Sandaracinus amylolyticus: one gene and its partner. The protein of the gene in region 1 interacts with the protein of each later gene in a pairwise test. Links are inferred from orthologs where the notes say so. Each region holds a gene or a part of one and is shown on either strand. Other genes may lie near its edges.

Evidence for each region.
Region 2: the proteins of mrdA (region 1) and DB32_RS12070 interact in binary tests that used the Escherichia coli proteins (3 or more experiments, as listed by UniProt). The link is inferred for Sandaracinus amylolyticus from one-to-one orthologs.

Annotation. Positions count from the first base shown.
Region 1 is NZ_CP011125.1:2,033,538-2,036,848, forward strand. The notes cover bases 176-3,175. They hold mrdA (penicillin-binding protein 2), read left to right. Parts: upstream 176-730; coding sequence 731-2,620; downstream 2,621-3,175. Other genes in these bases: mreD (rod shape-determining protein MreD), read left to right, coding at 176-734; rodA (rod shape-determining protein RodA), read left to right, coding at 2,621-3,175. In the rest of the region: rod shape-determining protein MreC, read left to right, coding at 1-98; more of mreD, read left to right, coding at 111-175; more of rodA, read left to right, coding at 3,176-3,311. UniProt on the Escherichia coli protein: Catalyzes cross-linking of the peptidoglycan cell wall. Responsible for the determination of the rod shape of the cell. Is probably required for lateral peptidoglycan synthesis and maintenance of the correct diameter during lateral and centripetal growth.
Region 2 is NZ_CP011125.1:2,883,975-2,887,370, reverse strand. Bases 194-3,278 are described here. They hold DB32_RS12070 (penicillin-binding protein 1A), read right to left. Parts: upstream 2,918-3,278; coding sequence 470-2,917; downstream 194-469. Other genes in these bases: DB32_RS12080 (sensor histidine kinase), read right to left, coding at 194-297. Also shown: more of DB32_RS12080, read right to left, coding at 1-193; DB32_RS12065 (DUF434 domain-containing protein), read left to right, coding at 3,374-3,396. UniProt on the Escherichia coli protein: Cell wall formation. Synthesis of cross-linked peptidoglycan from the lipid intermediates.

The DNA of each region.
Region 1 (3,311 bases):
AAGTGCTCGTGCTGACCGAGGGCTCGCGCGAGCAGAGCCTCGCGCCGGCGCAGGGTGAGGACGAGCGCGACGCGCGCGCGCGTGCCGCGGAGCTCTGAGGACACGAGGCGATGCGGTTCTTCGCCAACGGAGCGATCCTCGCGTTCGGGTTCGTGCTGCTCGCGCTGCAGGCCTCGCTCGCCGCGCGCGTCTCGCTGCACCCGTTCACGCCGAACCTCGTGCTCCCGATGGTGATCTTCCTCGGCGTGCAGCCCGACGTCGGCCTGCTCCGTGGCGCGTCGCTCTCGTTCATCCTCGGCTACCTGCTCGACGCGTTCTGCGGCTCGCCGCTCGGCCTCTCCACGTTCGTGCTCGTCGCGACGTTCATGGTCGCGCGCGGCGCGGGCATCCGGCTCTTCCTGCGCGGCTCGCTGTTCCAGATCGCGCTGGTGTTCGTCGCGTCGATCCTCGCGGGTGGGACGATCCTGGCACTGCGTGCCATTTTCTCGCCGCCCGATCCGTTCCCGCTCGACATGCCCGCGAGCGGCCTCGCCGGCGATCTCGTCGCGCTCTTCACGTCGAGCGCGGGAGACGATGCGCCCCGCGTGGGCAGCGTCGTCGGCACGATCACGACGATGCTCGGCTCGGCGCTCGCGACCGCGGTGGTCGCGCCCGCGATCTTCGCGACGATGCGCCGCCTCGACGCCCTCGAGACCCGCCGCCGCGACGCCGCGGAAGGAGCGCCGGCAGAATGAACCTCCTCAGCGTACGTCGCGAGGTCGGCGAGTTCCGCAAGCGCTACAAGTGGATGGCGCTCTTCGTCATCTGCGCGTTCACGTTCCTGCTCGGCCGCGCGTTCCAGCTCCAGGTCGTCGAGCACGATCACTACGGCGCGATCGCGCGCGAGAACATCACGAAGACGCTCACGCTGCCCGCGACGCGCGGCGTGATCCGCGATCGCACCGGGCGCATCGTCGTCACGAACCGCCCTGCGTACGACGTCTACGTCACGCCGCGCCTCCTCCGCGAAGGCGACGTCGAGCGCATCGTCGAGCTGATGGGGCTCACCGGCGAGGAGCGCGCCGAATTCGAGCGCCGCCTCGGGAACGTCCCCGAGCACCGGCTCGCGCACCAGATCCGCTTCTTCACCGACGTGCGCCGGGACCAGCTCGCGTCGCTCGAGACCCACGAGCTCGACCTCCCCGCGATCGACGTCGTGGTCTCACCCCTCCGCACGTACCCCTACGAGCACCTCGGCGCGCACGCGATCGGCTACCTCAACGAGCTCACCGCCGAAGAGCTCGACGAGCTGCGCCCCGCCGGATACCGCCTCGGTGACCGCATCGGGCGAAGCGGCGTCGAGCGCGCGTGGGAGAGCTTCCTGCGCGGCCGTCGCGGCTATCGCCGCGTCCCCGTCGACGCGCGCGGTCGCATCATGGAGGGCGTCGCGATCGAAGACGGACGTCCGACGCGCGTCGATCCGGTGCCCGGGCGCGACATGACGCTCACGCTCGACATGGATCTGATGCGCATCGCGGAGCGCGCGTTCCGTGGCCATCCGAGCGGCGCGGTCGTCGTCGTCGACGTGAACACCGGCGCGGTGCGCGCGCTCTTCAGCAAGCCGAGCTACGACCTCAACGAGCTCACGAGCGGCATGAGCCGCGATCGCTACGCGGAGATGCGCGACCCGCGATCGTTCCGTCCGCTGATCGATCGCACGATCTACGAGAGCTACTTCCCGGGCTCGACGTTCAAGCCGATCACCGCGCTCGCCGCGCTCCAGGATCAGCTCGTCGATCCCGCGGCGCGCGTCGAGTGCTTCGGCGCGTACACGCTCGGCCGCACGCGCTTCCGGTGCACCGCGCAGCACGGCGAGATGGACATGCGCGAGGCGATGGTCCACTCGTGCAACGTCTACTTCTACGTGCTCGCGCAGCAGGTCGGCCTCGATCGTCTCGCGCGCGTCGCGCAGGACTTCGGGCTCGGCCGCCGCAGCGGCGTCGGAATCAACACGGAAGCGTCGGGCTTCATCCCGACGCGCGAGTGGTACGAGCGCGGCGATCAGCACTGGCGCGCCGGCTACGCGCTGAACACCGCGATCGGTCAGGGCGACACCCGCGTGACGCTGCTGCAGCTCGCGATGTCGTACGCGGCCATCGCGAACGGCGGGACGCTGTACGTGCCGCAGCTCGTGGAGACCGTGAGCTCGCCCGACGGATCGATCGTCGAGGAGTTCCAGCCGCGCGTGCGGCGTCGCGTGCACGTCGATCGCGATCACCTCGAGTACGTCGTCGACTCGCTCTACGGCGCGGTCAACGACCAGGGCGGCACCGCGTACGACGCGCGCATCGACGGCGGCATCATCGTGGCGGGCAAGACCGGCACCGCGCAGGTCAGCGAGCGCGCGCGCCACGACATCGATCCCGATCGCGCGTGGTACCTCAACCGGCCGCACGCGTGGTTCGCGGGGTTCGCGCCCGCGGATCACCCGGAGGTCGCGATCGTGGTGCTCGTCGAGCACGGCGGCGCGGGTGGTCGACAGGCCGCGCCGATCGCGATCCGCATCCTGCAGGAGTACCTCGGCGGTCGAGAGCAGACCGTCACCGCGAGCGTGGGAGTGCCCGCGGTCGGAGCGCGATAGATGGCGACGCTGGGCAAGGGCTTCCGTGATCAGTTCGACTGGCCGCTCTTCGTCGCGGTCGCCGCGTTGTCGGTGATCGGTGTCACGAACCTCTACTCCGCGACCAGCGCGGCGCGCGCCGCGCTCTCCGAGCTCTACATCCAGCAGATCTACTGGCTCACGCTGGGCGCCGGCGTCGCGGTGCTGATCGTCGCGATCGACTATCGCCACTTCGAGCGCTTCGCGTGGTTCGCGTACGGCGCGGGGATCGTGCTGTTGATCCTCGTCTTCCTGCTCGCGCCAGAAGTGCGCGGCTCGCAGCGATGGATCCGCATCGGCGCGTTCTCGCTCCAGCCGAGCGAGCTGATGAAGATGTTCCTGATCGTCGCGCTCGCGAAGTACCTGCACAACGATCCGAAGACCGAGGGACGCACGCTCAAGGATCTCGTGATCCCCGGGATCATCCTCGGCGTGCCGATGCTGTTGATCCTGCGTCAGCCCGATCTCGGCACCGCGCTCATGTGCGCGTTCATCTTCACGAGCATCATGATGCTCACGAACCTGAAGCTGCGTTCGCTCTTCACGCTCGTGATGGCGTTCGTGGTGAGCGCGCCGCTGATCTGGCTCGTGGGGCTCGAGGAGTACCAGCGCGGTCGCTTCCTCTCGTACTTCGACATGATGTTCGGCGAGAACCCCGACATCCTCGGCGACG
Region 2 (3,396 bases), 850 kb from region 1 along the record:
CAGCACGAACGCGACCTGCAGCGACGGCGCGCCGGTGGGCGCGTCGACGCGCGCCGCACGCAAGAGCCCCTCGGCGGCGGCGGCTTGATCACGGCACGCGATCTCGAGCGCGTGCGCGAGCTCGCCGAGCTCGTCGTCGACGTACGCGCGCGCCTCGTTCGCGATCGCGTCCGCGCGCTCCTCGCGCGCTTCGCGCGCGATCGCCTCGTTGGCCTCGCGGGTCCAGTCGACCACCAGCGCGAAGGGGACGAACGCGACGACCGCGAGCAGCAGCGCGAGCCCGAGGCGGAGCCTCACGGCGCGCTCCTCGTGCGCGCGACGGACGCGCCACGATCTCGGCGCTGATCGCCGGCCTCGGCCTGCGCGCGGTCCTCACGTGGATCCACCACGCTCCGGTCCGTGCTCGGCCTCGTCCGGCGCTGAGCACCGATCTCGCGGCGCGCACTCGCGGAGACGGTGGAGCGGCGCATCACGGCGCGAGCACCTGCTCGGGCGCCGGCGCGTCACCGCCGCCGAACTGCTCCATCAGGAACGCGCTGGGATCGAGCACGCCCGCCTCGCGCGCCACCTCGCTCGGCGCGGTGCCCTCGAGGAACACCTCGTCGATCGCGTCCTGCTGCCCTTCGTACGCGAGCTGTCCGCTGCGCGGATCGATGCGCACCGTGACGACGCCGGAGGGCACCGGGAAGTCGATCACCGGCCTGCCCTCCTCGGCGACCCGCATCACCTCCATCCAGATCGGCAGCGCCGCGCGCGCCCCGCTCTCGCGACGACCGAGCGAGCGATGATCGTCGTAGCCGACCCACACGACCGCGACGAGATCGGCGCTGTACCCCGCGAACCACGCGTCGCGCGCCTCGTTGCTCGTGCCGGTCTTGCCCGCGATGGGACGGCGCAGTCGCTGCGCGGCCTGCGCGGTGCCGCTCTGCACGACGCTCGTGAGCATGCTCGTCACGACGTACGCCTCGGCCTGCGTGAGCACGTCGCGCGGCGGCTCGGTCTCGGGCAGCGGCACGTCACGACCGTCCGGCCCGACGATCCGCGTCACGACGCGCGGCGCGGCCCAGCGCCCGCCCGCCGCGAACGTCGCGTACGCGTTCGCGAGCTCGATGGGGCGCACCTCGCTCGCACCGAGCGCGAGCGCGAGCGAAGGATCGAGCTCCGACGTGACCCCGAGGTGCTGCGCGAACGAGACGACCTCGGCCGGCGTGAGGTCCTCGATGAGCCGCACCGCGACCTGGTTCACCGAATTCGCGAGCGCGTCGCGCAGGCGCATCTCGCCCGCGAAGCTCCACGTCTCGAAGTTCTGCGGCATCCACTGGTCGTACACGCCGGGCGCGTCGATCACGATCGACGCGGGCGTGTAGCGGCGCGAGCGGATCCCGAGCGCGTACACGAACGGCTTGAACGTCGAGCCGGGCTGGCGCTGCGCGAGGCGCGCGCGATCGAACCCGCTCTCCGCCTCGTAGCCCCCGACGAGCGCGAGCACCTCGCGCGAGCGCGGGTCGATCAGCACCACCGCGCCCTGCGGACCGAGCTCGAGCCGCGCCCTCGCGCGCGCGCCCTCGACGCCTTCTTCCGCGAGCGCGACGATCGACGCGCGCAGCCGCGCGCCCTCGTCGACGAAGCGCGAGGGCGGGAGCTCCTCGGGGTTCCATCGCGCCAGATCGGCGATGCGCGCGGTCGCCGGATGGCCCGCGACCTCGAGCGCGATGGTGCCGGTCTCGTCGTCGCGGCTCGTGACCACTGCGTCGTAGGTGCCGCCGACGCGCAGCTCGGGCGCGCGATCGATCTCGGGCATGCGCTCGCCGCGACGCACCCGCGCGCGGCGGATCGGCGGGCGCATGCCCGAGCGCTGATCGATCGCGCGCAGCCCGGTGCGCAGCGCCTCGCGCGTGGCGAGCTGCAGCTCGCGATCGACGCTCGTGTGCACGACGTAGCCGCCGCGCTGCGCGGCCTCTTCGCCGACGCGCTCGGTGAGCACGCGGCGCGCGACGTCCATGATCTCCGGCGCGCTCTGGCGCGACTCGGGCAGCGGCGCGAGCTCGACGTGCGCCTCGCGCGCGGCGCGGATGTCCTCGACGGTGAGATCGGGCCAGTACTCCTCGCGCTTGCGCTCGAGCTGATCGAGCACGAAGCGCTGGCGCCGCCGCGACGCCTCGGGGTGGGTGCGCGGCGAGAGGTGCGTCGGCGACTGCGGGATCCCCGCGAGGAGCGACGCCTCGGCGAGCGTGAGCTCCGAGACGTCCTTGCCGAAGTAGAACTGCGACGCTTCCTGCACGCCGTAGCGGCCGTGCCCGAAGTTGATGTGGTTGAGGTAGAGCCCGAGGATCTCGTCCTTGCTGAGCTCCTCCTCGACGTGGCGCGCGAGGATCAGCTCGCGGATCTTCCGCTCCCAGCTGCGCTCGGGCCCGAGCAGCAGGTTCTTCACGAGCTGCTGCGTGATCGTGGAGGTGCCGCGGAAGTTCCCGCCGTCGAGCACGCCGCGCACGACGGCGCGGAAGAGCCCGGCGTAGTCGAGCCCTTCGTGGCGGTAGAAGTCCGCGTCCTCCGCGGCGAGCACCGAGAGCACGAGCACGCGCGGCACGCGCTCGAGCGGCACGACGGTGCGTCGCTCGGTGAAGATCTCGCCGACGAGCGCGCCGTCGCGATCGACGACGCGCGTCACCTGCGGCTCCTGGAACGTGCGCAGCGACGCGACGTCGGGCAGGTCGCGCGAGTAGTACGCGATGACGCTCGCGAACCCGAGCACCGCGACGATCACGAGCACGAGCAGCGCGATCAGCCCGCGACCGATCCAGCGCCACACGCCGGGCCGTCCACGCCGCGCGCGCGAGTGCTCGCGCACGCTCGCGAGCGGCCGGCGCGTGCGGAGGCTCGGGCTCGTGCGATCGCGCGACGCTTTGGGGCTCGTCACGACATCACCCGATCAGCGAGGGCGCCGCGGCGAGGAGGTGCTTCAGGTCCGCCATTCGAGGCCGCGACGACGATGCCCCGGGGCGGCCGATCGAGCAACGTTTCCGGACGGTCCCGCGATTCCTCGGGCGCAGCGCGCCGCCCGATTGGCGAGGGACGTGCGATGCTCCGCGCGCATGGCCGGACGTCGCACGCCTCAGATCGCGCCCGAGTGCTCGAAGGAGCTACTCGCACAGGTCCGCCGTGCGTTGCGCGGGATCCCCCCTGATGGCGCAACCGGCGTGAAGACGGTCCTCAGCGTGTACAGACGGCCCAGCGGTTACCAAGCGCACGCGGTCGTGGGATGGCTCCCGCCGCGCGCGAAACGGGTCCGTGCTCGACACGAGAGCGCCACTGGCGACAGCGCCGACGCGGCGCTGCGCCGCGTGCTCGAGGCGCTCGCGATCCGAGCACAATGATGCCCGACACCCGCTCTCACCG